DNA from 3 places in the Pseudomonas sp. CAU 1711 genome. Region 2 is predicted to be linked to each of the others. Evidence: predicted binding sites of a transcription regulator. Region 2 holds the regulator's gene; each other region holds the start of a gene.
The links. The regulator sigma-54, encoded in region 2, starts transcription at its own class of promoters, with help from an activator protein. The targets are predictions, from matches to a motif close to ANTGGCATNNANNTTGCTNT.

Region 1 (5,420 bases), on a different contig from region 2:
GATGGCGGTGTTCTTCGCCAAAATGGTGATGCCGCGCTCTTTTTCCTGGTCGTTGGAGTCCATCACCCGCTCGTTTTCCGCTTCTTTGCGGTCGAGGGTGCCGGAGAGCTTCAGCAGTTTGTCTACCAGGGTGGTCTTGCCATGGTCGACGTGGGCGATGATGGCGATATTGCGCAGTTTTTCGATCACGATTTTTTCCTAAAAGAGAGCGGCAAGTTTCGAGCCGCAAGCTGCAAGTGAAAGCATTAAGGGCAGCGGCAAGCTTCAAGCCGCAAGCTGCAAGTAAAAGCGTTGGAAAGCCGGTCGGGGGGATGACGGCGGCGTCGAGCGCTGCGCCGAATGTGGCAGGTTCTCATGACTGTTCGCCCTTGCCTTGCCGCTTGTGGCTTGCAGCTTGCGGCTGTGCGGGTCGGTAGACCCGCACATTGGCATGCCCCTCGCTGAGCAGATGGTGGGCATGCAGGCGGCTCATCACGCCCTTGTCGCAATACAGCAGGTACTGGCGGGTCTCATCCAGTTCCTTGAATCTGTTGTTCAGCGCGTAGAACGGCAGGGCCTGCACCTCGATGCCGGGCAGCTGCAGCGGCTCGTCCTCGGCGGCATCCGGGTGGCGGATGTCGATGACGATCTGCCCGGCCAGGGCCTCGGCCACTTCCTCGACCTGCAGGTCCTGGCCCATCTCGTCGATGACCTTGTCCACCGTCACCCGCCGTGCGCGCTCCAGGGCGCGCTCGAGCACGGCCATGTCGAACTGCGCCTCCTCGTGCTCGACGCGCCCGCGCTTGGCGCGGGTGGTCGGGTTGACCGAGATCACCCCGCAGTACTCGGGCATGTTCTTGGCGAACTCGGCGGTGCCGATGGCCGAGGCGGTGTCGATGATGTCCTGCTTGTGCGCGGCGATCAGCGGGCGCAGCACCAGGGTGTCGGTGACCGAGTCGATCACCGAGAGGTTGGGCAGTGTCTGGCTGGACACCTGGCTGATCGCCTCGCCGGTGACCAGCGCGTCGATATGCAGCTCCTCGGCGATGCGGCTGGCAGCGCGCAGCATCATGCGCTTGAGCACCACGCCCATCTGGCTGTTGTCGACCTTGGAGAGGATCTCGCCGACCACTTCCTCGAACGGCACGCTGATAAACAGCACGCGGTGCGAGCTGCCGAACTTCTGCCACAGGTGGTGGGCCACTTCCATCACGCCCAGCTCGTGGGCGCGGCCGCCGAGGTTGAAGAAGCAGAAGTGGGTGAGCAGGCCGCGACGCATCATCTGGTAGGCGGCGACCGTGGAGTCGAAGCCGCCGCTCATCAGCACCAGAGTCTGCTCGATGGAGCCCAGCGGATAGCCACCGAGCCCCTCATGCTGGGCATGGATGATCAGCAGGCGGTCGTAGCGCACTTCGAAGCGCGCCTCGACCTCGGGCTGCCTGAGATCGATGCCGGCGGCCCCGCACTCGCGGCGCAGGCGGCTGCCAACATGGGTGGCCAGTTCCATCGAGGTGAAGTCGTGGGTGTTGCCGGCGCGCTTGCAGCGCACGGCGAACACCTTGCCGGCGATCTGCTCGCCAAAATGCGCGCGGCATTTCTCGAAAGTGTCATCGAAATCGACGTAGGGATATTCGTGCACTTCGAGGAAGTGGGCGATGCCCGGCGTGTTGCGCAGGCGCTCGAACATCTCCTGCTGGGTCTTGCGCTCGCTGACCCGGCTGATCAGATCGAGGTTGTCCCATTCGCCCTGCACCTCCAGTTCGGGATCCAGGTCGCGCAGCACCGTGCGGATGTTCTTGGCCAGCTGGCGGATGAACTGCTTGCGCACCGGCCGGCTCTTGATGGTGATTTCCGCGAAGGGTTTGACGATGAGTTTCATGAAAAAACGCGCGCCGGGCGGGAGGCCGAAAAACAGGGGCGCGGATTATAGCGGAAATTGCTCAAGCTTTGACCAAAAAAGCGCAAGGCACCAAAAAAGTGCGCTGCGCGAAAACACCGCACCGATATGGTGCTTAAATCAATCGCGAATTCCGCCCCGCACCCCGGAATGCCTGAGTTTCGGGCGCACAGCCCATTCCGGGGCACTGGCACGCTAATTGCTCCCTTGTGAGGCAGTCGGGTCTGGCGGACTATCCCGCCCGACTTTGCACCGATTCCGGAGACTGGCTGGAACCAGTCTCCTTCCACCTGGAGGACACCATGTCGAAGTCGCTTCAACTGATTAAAGAACACGACGTGAAGTGGATTGATCTTCGCTTCACCGACACCAAAGGCAAGCAACAGCACGTGACCATGCCGGCACGTGACGCCGACGACGACTTCTTCGAAGTCGGCAAGATGTTCGACGGCTCCTCCATCGCCGGCTGGAAAGGCATCGAAGCCTCCGACATGATCCTGATGCCGGACGACAGCACCGCCGTGCTGGACCCCTTCACCGAAGAGCCGACCCTGATCCTGGTCTGCGACATCATCGAGCCCTCCACCATGCAGGGCTACGACCGCGACCCGCGCGCCATCGCCAAGCGCGCCGAGGAATACCTGAAGTCCACCGGTATCGGTGACACCGTATTCGTCGGCCCGGAGCCGGAGTTCTTCATCTTCGACGAAGTGAAGTTCAAGTCCGACATCTCCGGCTCGATGTTCAAGATCTTCTCCGAGCAGGCCTCCTGGAACACCGACGCCGACATCGAGTCCGGCAACAAGGGCCACCGCCCGGGCGTCAAGGGCGGCTACTTCCCGGTTCCGCCCGTCGACCACGACCACGAAATCCGCACCGCCATGTGCAACGCCCTGGAAGAGATGGGCCTGGTCGTCGAAGTGCACCACCACGAAGTGGCCACTGCCGGCCAGAACGAGATCGGCGTGAAGTTCAACACCCTGGTCGCCAAGGCCGACGAAGTGCAGACCCTGAAGTACTGCGTGCACAACGTCGCCGACGCCTACGGCAAGACCGTGACCTTCATGCCGAAGCCGCTGTACGGCGACAACGGCTCGGGCATGCACGTGCACATGTCCATCTCCAAAGATGGCAAGAACACCTTCGCTGGCGAAGGCTATGCCGGCCTGTCCGATACCGCCCTGTACTTCATCGGCGGCATCATCAAGCACGGCAAGGCCCTGAACGGCTTCACCAACCCGTCGACCAACTCTTACAAGCGTCTGGTCCCGGGCTTCGAAGCTCCGGTCATGCTGGCCTACTCGGCTCGCAACCGTTCCGCCTCGATCCGTATTCCGTACGTTTCCAGCCCGAAAGCCCGCCGCATCGAGGCGCGCTTCCCGGATCCGGCTGCCAACCCCTACCTGGCCTTCGCTGCCCTGCTGATGGCCGGTCTGGACGGTATCCAGAACAAGATCCACCCGGGCGATGCCGCCGACAAGAACCTGTATGACCTGCCGCCGGAAGAGGCCAAGGAAATCCCGCAGGTTTGCGGCAGCCTGAAGGAAGCCCTGGAAGAGCTGGACAAGGGCCGCGCCTTCCTGACCAAGGGCGGCGTGTTCTCCGACGACTTCATCGATGCCTACATCGCCCTGAAGTCCGAGGAAGAGATCAAGGTGCGCACCTTCGTGCACCCGCTGGAATACGACCTGTACTACAGCGTCTAAGCCGGTAGCGCGACACGAGAGAGGCCTCCTTCGGGAGGCCTCTTTTTTTGTCCGCGAGAAGCGGAAAGCCCACTCCCCCGCACCGGTGGGTTACGCCGCGCTGCGGCTAACCCACCCTACTCGCCTGCCCGCAGAGCACTCAGCGGGAGTCAGACGTAGGGCGGGTTAGCCGAAGGCGTAACCCGCCGAGCGATGTATCGCCCCCCACCCGTGCCACCTCGCCGTCATTCCACCCGACGCGGCGTGATGGTGAGCCCCGACCAGCGCGGGGCAGGTGACCCTCCCTACAGGGCTTTCGCGTTTCTGCGAACTCGCCTCAGCCGGCCAGGCGCAGGCGGTCCGGCTCGTCCAGCTGCTGCTGCAGCACCGCCCGCGCCTTGTCGCGCAGCTTGATCGCATCCAGCCAGTCGTGGCCGTCGGCCAGCAGTTGCCCGCAGAGCTTGACCCGCACCTCGCCGCGATGGGGGAACCACTGGCCGTCGCGCAGCACCATGCGCGTGCCGCCCAGGGCCACCGGCAATAGCGGCACGTCGGCCCGCGCGGCGAGGACGAAGGCGCCCATGCGGAACGCCTGCAGGCCCGGCTCGCGGCTCAGGGTACCCTCGGGGAAGAACACCAGCGACTGCCCGGCCGCCAGGGTCTGGGCCAGGGCCTCGGCGTCGGCGACGCCACGCTGCACGTCGAAACGCTCGACGAAGCAGGTACCGAGCCGGCGCAGGAAGCGCCCGGCGACGAACTGTCCGGCCAGCTCGCGCTTGGCGACGAAACTGAAGCTCGGCGGCAGCACCGCGCACAGCACCAGGCCGTCCAAGTAGCTGGCATGGTTGGCCACCAGCACGCGCACCTGCGGCAGGCGCACCTGGCCCAGGCCGCTGACGTTCAGCGGCACCCCGGCCAGGCGCAGGAAGGCCCGCGCCGCCAGCCGCACCAGGCGCCGGCACCAGCTGCGTCGCGGCAGCAGCGCCACCGCCAGCCAGGTCAGGCTGGCGAGGGTCAGCAGCAGGGCCCAGAAGTAGCCGGCGTAGAGCAAGGCGCCGAGCGCCCGCGCCAGGCGCCCGGCCTGGGCCCGCGCGGCCGCCTGCAGCAGGCGCAGCAGCTGGCGCCACACCGCGCGGCGCGGCCGCCCCACCTCGCCGCGCTCGTACAGCTCGCGGCTGGCGGCGCGGCGGATCTTGCCGCTGGAAGTCTTCAGCACGCTGTGTGGCGGCGCCAGGACGATATCGTCCGGCGCCAGCCCGGTGAGGTCCAAGGACACCCGGTTGATCGCCTGCTGCAGTGCGCGCCGCGCGGCCGGGTCCTGCTCATGGGTCTCGGCCAGCACCACCAGGCGCTCGCTACCGCCGGCCGCGTCGCGGCTGCCGAACACCGCCACGCAGCCCTTGCGCAGGCCATCCAGGTTGCCCACCGCGGTCTCCACGTCGTAGGGGTAGATGTTGCGCCCGCCGCGAATGATCAGGTCCTTGGCGCGGCCGCTGAGGTACAGCTCGCCGCCGGCCATGTAGCCCAGGTCCAGGGAGTCGAGCCAGGGGCCGTGGCGCACCCGCGCGCTCTCCTCGGGGTTGGCGAAGTAGCCGGCGCTGGTCGAGGGCCCGCGGAACTGCACATGGCCCTCGGTGCGCTCGGGCAGCTCCACGTCCTGACCGTCGACCACGCGGATCTGGTGCCCCGGCAGCGGCCCGCCGCAGCACACGAAACGCAGCGCGTCGGCGCTATCCGGCGCCACCGGGCGCGCCCGCCCGCCGCTCTGGAACGGCGCGCGCGCCACCCAGTCGATGCGCGGCCCGCGCCCCAGCGGCGGGAAGGCCACCCCCAGAGTGCCCTCGGCCAGGCCGTACACC
Region 2 (5,420 bases):
TTGTTCAGGTAGCCGAGGATGTCCTGGTACATCTCCTCCACGTCCGGCTGCGCCGCCAGGTAGTTGGCCACCGGCGCCTCCAGGCCGGACATGTCGCGCAGGTCCGGCTTCCAGTAGGGGTTGGGCAGGCAGCGCACGTCGAACACCAGGTCGGCGTCGACCGGCATGCCGCGCTTGAAGCCGAAGGACTCGACCAGGAAGGCGGTGCCCGGTGCCGGCTGGTTGAGCAGGCGCAGCTTGAGGCTGTCGCGCAGCTGGTAGAGGTTGAGATGGGTGGTGTCGATCTTCAGATCGCACAGGTCGACTATCGGCGCCAGCAGCGCGGCCTCGTCGCGGATGGCCTCGGCCAGCGAGCGGTTCTCGTTGGTCAGCGGGTGGCGCCGGCGGGTCTCGGAGAAGCGCTTGAGCAGGGTTTCCTCGTCGGCGTCGAGGAACAGCACGTCGCACTGGATATGGCGGCCCCGCACCTCGGCCAGCAGTTCGGGGAAGCGCTGCAGCTGGCTGGGCAGGTTGCGCGCGTCCACCGACACGGCGACCTGCGGATGCAGCAGCTCGGTCTGCAGCAGGGCGCGTTCGGCCAGGTCCGGCAGCAGGCTGGCCGGCAGGTTGTCGATGCAGTAGAAGCCGTTGTCTTCCAGCACGTCGAGGGCGGTGCTCTTACCCGAGCCGGAGCGGCCGCTGACGATGATCAGGCGCATGGCTGGGACCCCTGGGCTCAGTGCCCGCTCTGCACGTCGACCACGACCTGGTACAGGCTCTCGTTGCTCTGGGCCTGGCGCAGGCGTTCGCGCACCTCGGTGCGGTCGAGCATGCTGGCGATCTGCCGCAGCAGCTCCAGGTGTTCGTCGGTGGCCGCCTCCGGCACCAGCAGGACGAACAGCAGGTCCACCGGGGCGCCGTCGATGGCGTCGAAGTCCACGGCGGTGTCCAGGTGCAGCACGGCGCTGATCGGCGCCTGGCAGCCGGGCAGGCGGCAGTGGGGAATGGCGATGCCGTTGCCGAAGCCGGTGGAACCGAGCTTCTCGCGGGCGATCAGGTTTTCGAAGATGTCCTGGCCGTCCAGATCGGGAAGATCGCGGGCGACCAGGTTGGCGATCTGTTCGAGTACGCGTTTTTTGCTGCCTCCCGGCACGTTCACCAGGGAACGCGCGGGAGTCAGAATGGTTTCGAGTCGAATCATGGGGTGGGGGGTGTCAGCGAGCCGTGGCGCCTTGCAGGCGGTTCAGCTGCTTTTCCTTGTGCTTGATCAGTTGACGGTCGAGTTTGTCGGCCAGCAGGTCGATGGCGGCGTACATGTCTTCGTGTTCGGCGTTGGCGACCACTTCACCGCCGGCGATGTGCAGGGTGGCTTCGATCTTCTGCTTGAGCTTCTCGACCTCCATGATGACCTGCACATTGGTGATTCTGTCGAAGTGGCGCTCCAGTCGGCTGAGTTTTTCACCGACATAGTCGCGCAGGGCGTCGGTCACATCCAGTTGATGTCCACTGATGTTGACTTGCATAACGCATCTCCTTGTTGCCTTGTGTAAGAGACAGGCTATCGGGCCTGCCGCCGTAACACGTTGGCTGGGAGGGCTGTGCACTGCGGGCCGTGGTTCCCCCGACAGGGTATCCGGCGCTCGATGCTGTGGTGCAGAAGTCTCCCCCTCAGGGCCGCTTACATCAGTCGCTTGCGTTCGCTGGACGGCGCTATGCCGAGGGATTCGCGGTACTTGGCGACGGTGCGGCGGGCTACCTGAATGCCCTGTGCCTCCAGTAAACCAGCGATCTTGCTGTCGCTCAACGGCTTTTTCGCGTTTTCCGCGGCCACCAGCTTCTTGATGATGGCGCGGATCGCGGTGGAGGAGCATTCGCCGCCCTCGGCGGTGCTGACGTGGCTGGAGAAGAAGTACTTCAGTTCGTAGATGCCGCGCGGGGTGTGCATGAACTTCTGCGTGGTGACCCGCGAGATGGTCGACTCGTGCATGCCCACCGCCTCGGCGATGTCGTGCAGGACCAGCGGCTTCATGGCCTCGTCGCCGTAGTCGAGGAAGCCGCGCTGGTGCTCGACTATCTGGGTGGCGACCTTCATCAGGGTCTCGTTGCGGCTCTGCAGGCTCTTGATGAACCAGCGCGCCTCCTGCAGCTGGTTACGCATGAAGGTGTTGTCGGCGCTGGAGTCGGCGCGGCGCACGAAGCCGGCGTACTGCGGATTGACCCGCAGGCGCGGCACCGCCTCCTGGTTGAGCTCCACCAGCCAGCGGTCGTTGTGCTTGCGCACTATGACGTCCGGCACCACGTATTCCGGCTCGCTGGCCTCGATCTGCGAGCCCGGGCGCGGATTGAGACTCTGGATCAGCTCGATGATCTGCTTGAGCTCGTCCTCCTTGAGCTTCATGCGCCGCATCAGCTGGGCGTAGTCGCGGCCGCCGAGCAGATCGAGGTGATCGCCGGCCAGGCGCTGGGCCTCGGCCAGCCAGGGCGTGCCGGGCGGCAGCTGGCGCAGCTGCAGCAGCAGGCATTCGCGCAGGTCGCGGGCGCCGACGCCGGCCGGCTCGAAGTGCTGCAGGCGGTGCAGCACGGCCTCGACCTCGTCGGCCTCGACCTCCAGTTCCGGGTCGAAGGACTCGACTATCTCGTCGATGCTCTCCTCCAGGTAGCCCTGGTCGTTGATGCAGTCGATGAGGGTGACGCCGATCAGTTTGTCCTTGTCGGACATCGGCACCAGGTTGAGCTGCCACAGCAGGTGGCTCTGCAGGCTCTCGCCGGCGGAGGTGCGGGTGGTGAAGTCCCACTCGTCGTCGTCGTTGCTCGGCAGGCTGCTGGCGCTGGTCTGGTAGACGTCTTCCCAGGCGGTGTCGACCGGCAGTTCGCTGGGGATGCGGTCGTGCCACTCGCCGTCCTCGGCGCTCTCGCTGTTGTTTACCGCGACGGTGCTGTCCTGAAAGCTGGAGCTGTCCTGCTGCGCCTGGGTGTTCTGCTCGGCGCCGTCGGCCATGGGGTCTGAGTTGTCGAAGTCCTCGCCGTCTTCCTGGCGTTCGAGCATGGGGTTGGATTCCAGGGCCTCCTGGATTTCCTGTTGCAGGTCCAGGGTGGAGAGCTGGAGTAGACGGATGGCCTGTTGCAGCTGCGGAGTCATCGTCAGCTGCTGGCCCATCTTGAGGACTAGCGACGGTTTCATGGTGTGGGGCTGGGTACCTTGTTCACTTGCCGGCGCGTGGCGCCATCCACTGCAGGGCGCCGGGGCGCCCTAGTAAGCAAATTATATGCCCGACCTTGAAGGATTCCAGTCCTTTGCGCAAGCCCCTGGCGGGGCTGCTCACAGGCGGAATTCGTGACCCAGATAGACTTCCTTGACCAGCTGGTTGGCCAGGATGGCCTCGGCGTCGCCCTCGGCGATCAGCTGGCCATCGTTGACTATGTAGGCGATCTCGCAGATGTCCAGGGTCTCGCGCACGTTGTGATCGGTGATCAGCACGCCGATGCCCTTGGCCTTGAGGTGGTGGATGATCTGCTTGATGTCGCCGACCGAGATTGGGTCGACGCCGGCGAAGGGTTCGTCGAGCAGGATGAACTTGGGTTCGGTGGCCAGGGCGCGGGCGATTTCCACCCGGCGCCGCTCGCCGCCGGACAGGCTCATGCCCAGGCTGTCGCGGATATGGCTGATGTGGAATTCCTGCAGCAGGGCTTCCAGAGCCTGCTCGCGGCCGGCGCGGTCGAGGTCCTTGCGGGTCTCGAGGATGGCCATGATGTTGTCGGTCACCGACAGCTTGCGGAAGATCGAGGCTTCCTGCGGCAGGTAGCCGATGCCGGAGCGGGCACGTCCGTGCATGGGTTGGTGGCTGAGGTCGCGGTTGTCGATCAGCACGCGGCCCTGATCGGCCTGGACCAGGCCGACGATCATGTAGAAGCAGGTGGTCTTGCCGGCGCCGTTGGGGCCGAGCAGGCCGACGATCTGGCCGCTGTCGATGGATAGGCTGACATCGCGGACCACCTGGCGGCCCTTGTAGCTCTTGGCCAGGTGCTGGGCTTTGAGGGTGGCCATTACTGCTGCTGCTCTTGCTGGGCGTTCTTCTTGCGCGGCTGCAGGATCATGTCGATGCGCGGGCGCGGCACCGAGACGTTGCTGCCCGTGGCGCGGCCGGCGTTGACGATCTGGCGCTGGGTGTCGTAGACGATCTTCTCGCCTTCGAAGACGTTGCCCTGCTGGATCACCTTGGCCTGGTCGATCAGTACGATGCGCTCGTTGGCGGCGAAGTACTGAATGGTCAGGCCGTAGGCCTTGACCACCTCCTTGTCCTCGGCAGGCTTCTGCTCGTAGTAGGCGGGCTTGCCCACCGAAGTGAAGACCTCGATCTCGCCGTTGGCGTCCTGGGTGATGGTCACCGTGTCGCCGGTGATCTTCAGGGTGCCCTGGGTGATCACCACGCCGCCGCGGTAGACGGCCACGCCCTGCTTGTCGTCCAGTTCGGCGCTGTCGGCCTGAACGCGGATCGGCTGCTCGCGGTCGCTGGGCAGGGCCCAGGCGCTGGCGCTTCCGAGCGCGGCACCCAGGCAGAGCAGTAGGGGGAAGGTTTTAACGAACCTCATGCTGGCCTCTTACCTTGGACAGCAAGTGGATCTTGCCGTCGTTCATGTACGCTTTCATTCCCTGGGCCGTGGTCACCCCATTGGCGGCCTCGATTCTAACGGCTTGCTGGGTCTGCGCATATTCCTCGTCGGGGAATACGGTGACTCGGCTGCTGGTGATCACGGTAGGGCGGTTCTTGGCATCGGTGCGAGCGATGCGCACGTTGTCGATCAGCTCGACTTCCTTGCCTTGCGGGGCGACTTCGCCCCTGTCGCTGCGGACATGCCAGGGGTACTGGCTGCCGCGGTAGAGCTGCAGGTCGGGCTTGTCCACCAGGGTCGCGTCGCTGGCCTTGAGGTGCTCCAGCTTCTCGGCGGTCATCTCGTAGTGCAGCTGGCCGTCTTCCTGAAATTGCAGGGTGTGGGCGCCGACCACATAGAAATCGATGGCGTTGTCGGTGGTCGCGGGCTTCCTCTCCATAAAGCTTTCCGGGCGAACGTTCCAGTAGCCGAGGGCGCCGACCAGGGCCACCAGCAGGGTGCCGAATAGATAGGTGCGCAGTTTGCCGTTCATGGGGCGTTCCTAGAGGTAGGCGGCCTGGGCGGCTTCGAGCGTGCCCTGGGCGCGCATGATCAGTTCGCAGAACTCGCGGGCGGCACCCTCGCCGCCGCGGGCGACGGTCACGCCATGGGCGTGCTGGCGGACGAAGGCGTCGGCGCTGGCCACCGCCATGCCCAGGCCGACGCGACGGATCACCGGCAGGTCGGGCAGGTCGTCGCCCAGATAGGCGACCTGTTCATAGTTCAGGCCCAGCTCGCCGAGCAGCTCGTCCAGTACTACCAGCTTGTCCTCGCGGCCCTGGTACAGGTGC
Region 3 (5,420 bases), on a different contig from region 2:
GGCGCTTCTTCTTCACCGGCGACGCCAGCTGGCGCCTGGAGGGCTTCACCGGCCCGCGCGAGAAGTTCTGGATCAGCAGGCGCATGGTCGACAACGACCCGCAGGCCACCCGCCTGCAGTTGGAGAAGGTGCATCGGCTGCTGCAGGAGCAGCCGCAGCTGAGGGTGATCCCCGCGCACGATGAGGCCGTGCAGCGCGAACTCGGCTACTACCCGCGCTGGGTCGAATGACCCGCGCCACTCGACCAAGGTCTAGAGGCCGCTCGCCCGGCAAAGTGTTTTATTCGTCCCGCTGCAACCCGGCCATGCAGGCCGCCATCACCAGCCGAGGACAATAACAATGAGCAAGTCCCCCCTCGCCCTTAGCGTGGCCCTCGCCACGCTGGGCAGCCTCACCCTGCCGAGCATCGGCCAGGCGGCCTTCGTCGAAGACGGCAAGGCCAGCCTAGAACTGCGCAACTTCTACATGAACCGCGACTTCCGCCAGGAAGGCGGCAACAGGGGCCAGGCCAAGGCCGAGGAATGGGCCCAGGGCTTTTTGCTGCGCTACGAGTCCGGCTATACCGAGGGCACCGTCGGCTTCGGCGTCGACGCCATCGGCACCCTGGGCCTGAAGCTGGATTCCGGTGGCGGCACCAGCGGCACCGGCCTGCTGCAGCGCGACCGCGAAAGCGGCGAGGCGCAGGACAGCTACGGCGACCTGGGGGTCACCGCCAAGCTCAAGGTCTCCAACAGCGTGCTCAAGGCCGGCAGCCTGATGCCCAAGCTGCCGAGCGTCGCGGCCAACGACTCGCGCCTGCTGCCGCAGAGCTTCCAGGGCGGCTGGCTGAACGTGCAGGAGATCGCCGGCCTGACCCTCGACGCCGGCCAGCTCAGCCGGGTCAACCAGCGCGACTCCTCCGACCACGAGGCCATGCTGATGACCACCGGCACGGGGCGCGGCTTCACCGGCACCACGGGGGTCGACAGCGACGAGTTCAACTTCGCCGGCGCCAGCTACAAGTGGAACGACCGCCTGACCACCGCCTACCACTATGGCGCGCTGGACGACTTCTACAAGCAGCACATCCTCAGCGCCGTGCACCTGCTGCCGCTGGGCGACAAGCAGAGCCTGAAGAGCGACCTGCGTTTCGCCCGCTCCACCGACGACGGCGACACCAACGTCGACAACAAGGCCTTCGGCGCCATGTTCACCTACAGCCTGGGCGGCCACGCCTTCGGCCTGGGCTACCAGCAGATGAGTGGCGACACCGGCTACGCCTATATCGCCGGCACCGACCCCTTCCTGGTCAACTATGTGCAGATCGGCGACTTCGCCTTCAAGGACGAGAAATCCTGGCAGGCGCGCTACGACTACAACTTCGCCAGCCTCGGCATCCCCGGCCTGACCTTCATGACCCGCTACCTGTCCGGCGACAACGTCGATCGCGGCGCCGGCCTGTCCGAAGGCAAGGAGTGGGAGCGCGATACCGATATCGCCTACGTGTTCCAGGAGGGCCCGCTGAAGAACTTCGGCATCAAGTGGCGCAATGCCACGGTGCGCTCCAACTTCGGCAACGACCTCGACGAGAACCGCCTGATCCTCAGCTACCTGCTGCCGCTCTGGTAAGCACCCCGCACGACGAGGCAGACCGTCGCGCAGACGTCGTGCTGTTCACATAAGAAAACGCCGCGATTTCTTTACAGAGTCGCGGCGTTTTCTTTTGGCTTCGGCCGGCAGCGAGGCGCACTGCGCAATGCCATAGCCCTTCAAGACGGTGCTTTGAGAGTGCTCCCCTCTCCCGCCGGGAGAGGGGCTGGGGGTAAGGGACTATCGCCTACTCGTTGCCTGCCCCTCACCCCGACCCTCTCCCAGAGGGAGAACAACAGCCACGGCGCCGGTTCAATCCTGGCCGTTGGCGCCGATCTTGTGGATCGACAGGTCGGCACCGTAGTACTCCTGCTCCTGGCTCAGACGGATGCCGGTCAGCGTCTTGAGCAGGCCGTAGACCAGGAAACCGCCGACCAGCGCCACCAGCACGCCCAGGGCAGTACCGATCAGCTGGCTGGTCAGGCTCACGCCGCCGAGGCCACCGAGGGCCTCCAGGCCGAAGATGCCGCAGGCGATGCCGCCCCACACCCCGCACAGTCCGTGCAGCGGCCACACGCCGAGCACGTCGTCGATCTTCCACTTCACCTGGGTGGCGGTGAAGGCCCAGACGAACAGGGCGCCGGCGATGGCGCCGGTGACCAGGGCGCCGACCGGGTGCATCAGGTCGGAACCGGCGCACACCGCCACCAGACCGGCCAGCGGGCCGTTGTGCAGGAAGCCCGGGTCGTTGCGGCCGACCAGCAGCGCGGCGACGGTGCCGCCGACCATGGCCATCAGTGAATTGACCGCCACCAGGCCGCTGATGCTGCCGAGGGTCTGCGCGCTCATCACGTTGAAGCCGAACCAGCCGATGATCAGGATCCACGAACCCAGGGCGAGGAACGGAATGTTCGACGGGGCGAAGGCCACCAGACGTCCATCGCGATAGCGTCCGTCGCGCTTGCCCAGCAGGATCACCGCGCCGAAGGCCAGCCATCCTCCCACCGCGTGCACCACCACGGAGCCGGCGAAGTCATGGAAGGCGAAGCCGAAACGCTCGGTCAGCCAGTCCTGCAGGCCGAAGTTGCCGTTCCAGATCAGGCCCTCGAAGAAGGGGTAGACGAAGGCCACGATCAGCAGCGTGGCGCACAGCTGCGGGCCGAACTTGGCGCGCTCGGCGATGCCCCCGGAGATGATCGCCGGAATGGCGGCGGCGAAGGTCAGCAGGAAGAAGAACTTGACCAGGGCATAGCCGCTACCGGCCGTGAGGGTCGCCGCCGGCTCGAGGAAGGTGATGCCATAGGCCACCCAGTAGCCGACGAAGAAATAGGCCAGGGCCGAGACGGCGAAGTCGGAGAGGATCTTCGACAGGGCGTTGACCTGGTTCTTGTGGCGCACCGTGCCCACCTCGAGGAAGGCGAAGCCGGCGTGCATGGCCAGGACCATGATGGCGCCCAGCAGGATGAACAGGGTGTTGGAGCCGTGGATCAGGGTTTCCACGGCGCTGTTTAGGTTTTCCATCGGCAGAGGGCTCCAGCGACATCGGCACCAAATCGGTTCACACGAAAGAGAGAGCGCACCATCCTGATGCCAACATGCACCAAATCGAGGCAAACAAAGGGCCGATCTTGGCGCGCTCTCTCGTCACAGACGAACCAAATGAGATGCAATTTTCTTTATTTATCAGTGCATTAGGGTGGAATCAGGCGACCTCTCCAGGCCTGCCGAGTGCCCCACACGAAGGCATGCAACCACCCTGACGCACCAGATGATTGCAACTGCCGTACCAAATAGGGCGAGAGCAAAGACGAGCACGGCCTCTGCCGGCTCCATCGCGCACCAAGGCCGGGCAGCGCGATCACGCCAAGCCGCGCTGCGGCGACCTGGCCGTATTCTTGCTTTTCTGGGCCATCGACCCGCCCCAATCGGGCCCCACCCGGACAAGGAACCTCCCGTGATCGACGGGCATCCCATCGCCTGCTTCCAGCCCTTTATCGACACCGCCACCGGTCGCATCGCCGGCATCGAGGCCCTTGGCCGCCTGCGCCAGGCCGATGGCAGCCTGCGCTCGGTCGGCCCGCTGTTCGTCGATCCACGGCTGTCGCCCGCCAGCCTGCGCCGGCTGGACCGGCAGATCCGCGACAATGCCCTGGCCCGCCTGCACGAGGCGCCGGCCGACTGGTTTCTCAGCCTCAATATCTCGCCGCGCTGGATCAGCCGGCTGCGCCCGAACCAGGCCCTGCCCAGCCTCAAGCAACTGCACAAGCACGGCGTGGCGCCGCAGCGCGTGGTGTTCGAGATCACCGAACTGGGCGGCGGCAGCGGCAAGCTGAGCGAAGTGGTGGCGCGCTACCGCGAGGCGGGCGCACGCATCGCCATCGACGATTTCGGCGCCGGCTACTCGCAGCTCGACCGCGTGCTGGCGCTGCAACCGGACATCCTCAAGCTGGACATGCGCCTGTTCCAGGAGGCCGCCCGCGGCGGCCCCAGCGGCGAGGTGGTCAAGGCCCTGGCGCAGATGGCGGAGAAGACCGGCTGCTGGATCATCGCCGAGGGCGTGGAAACCGAGGCCGAACTGGATTTCGCCCTGGAGTGCGGCGCGCGCTATGTGCAGGGCTACCTGTTCGCCAGGCCCGAGCTGGACTTCCCCGCCGCCGATGCCTTCGTCGAACGCTTCGCCGGCCTGCGCGAGCGCTATGTGCAGCGCAAGCTGGCGGAGCGGGCCCGACTGACGACCCTGCGCCGACAGCTGGGCGAGCTGATGAACCTGCTGCGCGCCTGGGTCGAGCGCGGCGGCGGCCTGGAAGGCCTGTTCGACCCGGCCGACTACCCCTGGCTGCTGCGCCTCTACCAGTGCGACCGCCACGGCACCCAGACCAGCCCCAACCTGCAGTGGGACGGCCGGCGCTGGCGCGAAGACCCTCGCTATCTGGGACACAACTGGTCGTGGCGCCCCTACTTCTACCAGTTACTCGCCGAGGGTTGGGAGGAGCACCGCCTGACGCTGTCCGGCACCTATCGCGACGCCACCAGCAACCAGTACTGCCTGACCGCCGGACAGTTCATCGACAACGGTCGCAGCCTGCTGCTGCTCGATATCGATGCGGCGGGACTTCCGTAGGGTGGATTCGGAGCGCAGCGACAATCCACCAAGCGGAGCAGGTGTACTGCCCTGCGATCGAGTACGCCCTACAGCGAGAGCGGCGCTCAGATCAGGAGCGGCCGATGGAAGGTCGCCATCTCCATGCGGTTGCGGCCGTTCTGCTTGGCCTTGTAGAGCGCCTTGTCGGCGCGTTCGATCAGCTCGGCCACGCTCTCCAGCAGATAGTACTGGGCCACGCCGATGGAGGCGGTGACGCGCATGCCCTGCGGCAGGCTCGGATAGCGGGCCACGGCCAGCTCGTCCTGAATGCGCTTGACGCAGTGCTGGGCCATCTCCAGCGAGGTCTGCGGCAGGAACAGGAGGAACTCCTCGCCACCGTAGCGGGCGAAGAAGTCGGTGCTGCGCAGCAGGGGCTGCACCGTGTTGGCGAAAGTCCTGAGCACCTCGTCACCCACCGGATGACCGTAGCTGTCGTTGATCCGCTTGAAGTGATCGAGGTCGAGGATGCACACGCAGAACCCGGCGCCGCCACGGTCGGTACGGTTCTTCTCGTGGGTGAGCATCTCCAGCAGGTAGCGACGGTTGTAGGCCCCGGTCAGTTCGTCGTGGGTGGCCAGTTCGGTGACCTGCTGCAGCACCTCCTGCAACTGAGCGTTGCTGGCCATCAGCTTCTGCCGCAGGTCGCTGATATTGCCACCGAGAGCGGAGATGAACGGCAGGAAGGCGGAGAAGCTGCACCACAGCACCA

Region 1: glnA (glutamate--ammonia ligase) is a predicted target of sigma-54. The motif match lies at 2,063-2,082, and genes of this name have one in related genera.
Region 3: AAFN46_RS14695 (ammonium transporter) is a predicted target of sigma-54. The motif match lies at 3,222-3,241, and genes of this name have one in related genera.

The regions. Positions count from the first base shown of each region.
Region 1 is NZ_JBDQQT010000016.1:70,955-76,374, forward strand. It holds gene typA (translational GTPase TypA) at 1-189, opposite strand, end outside; gene thiI (tRNA uracil 4-sulfurtransferase ThiI) at 353-1,858, opposite strand; gene glnA (glutamate--ammonia ligase) at 2,179-3,582, shown strand; gene AAFN46_RS17510 (AMP-binding protein) at 3,899-5,420, opposite strand, start outside.
Region 2 is NZ_JBDQQT010000001.1:350,658-356,077, forward strand. It holds gene rapZ (RNase adapter RapZ) at 1-698, opposite strand, end outside; gene ptsN (PTS IIA-like nitrogen regulatory protein PtsN) at 716-1,180, opposite strand; gene raiA (ribosome-associated translation inhibitor RaiA) at 1,194-1,502, opposite strand; gene AAFN46_RS01520 (RNA polymerase factor sigma-54) at 1,658-3,160, opposite strand; gene lptB (LPS export ABC transporter ATP-binding protein) at 3,299-4,024, opposite strand; gene lptA (lipopolysaccharide transport periplasmic protein LptA) at 4,024-4,569, opposite strand; gene lptC (LPS export ABC transporter periplasmic protein LptC) at 4,556-5,122, opposite strand; gene AAFN46_RS01540 (HAD family hydrolase) at 5,132-5,420, opposite strand, start outside.
Region 3 is NZ_JBDQQT010000012.1:66,402-71,821, reverse strand. It holds gene AAFN46_RS14705 (MBL fold metallo-hydrolase) at 1-230, shown strand, start outside; gene AAFN46_RS14700 (OprD family porin) at 340-1,608, shown strand; gene AAFN46_RS14695 (ammonium transporter) at 1,882-3,090, opposite strand; gene AAFN46_RS14690 (EAL domain-containing protein) at 3,524-4,690, shown strand; gene AAFN46_RS14685 (GGDEF domain-containing protein) at 4,777-5,420, opposite strand, start outside.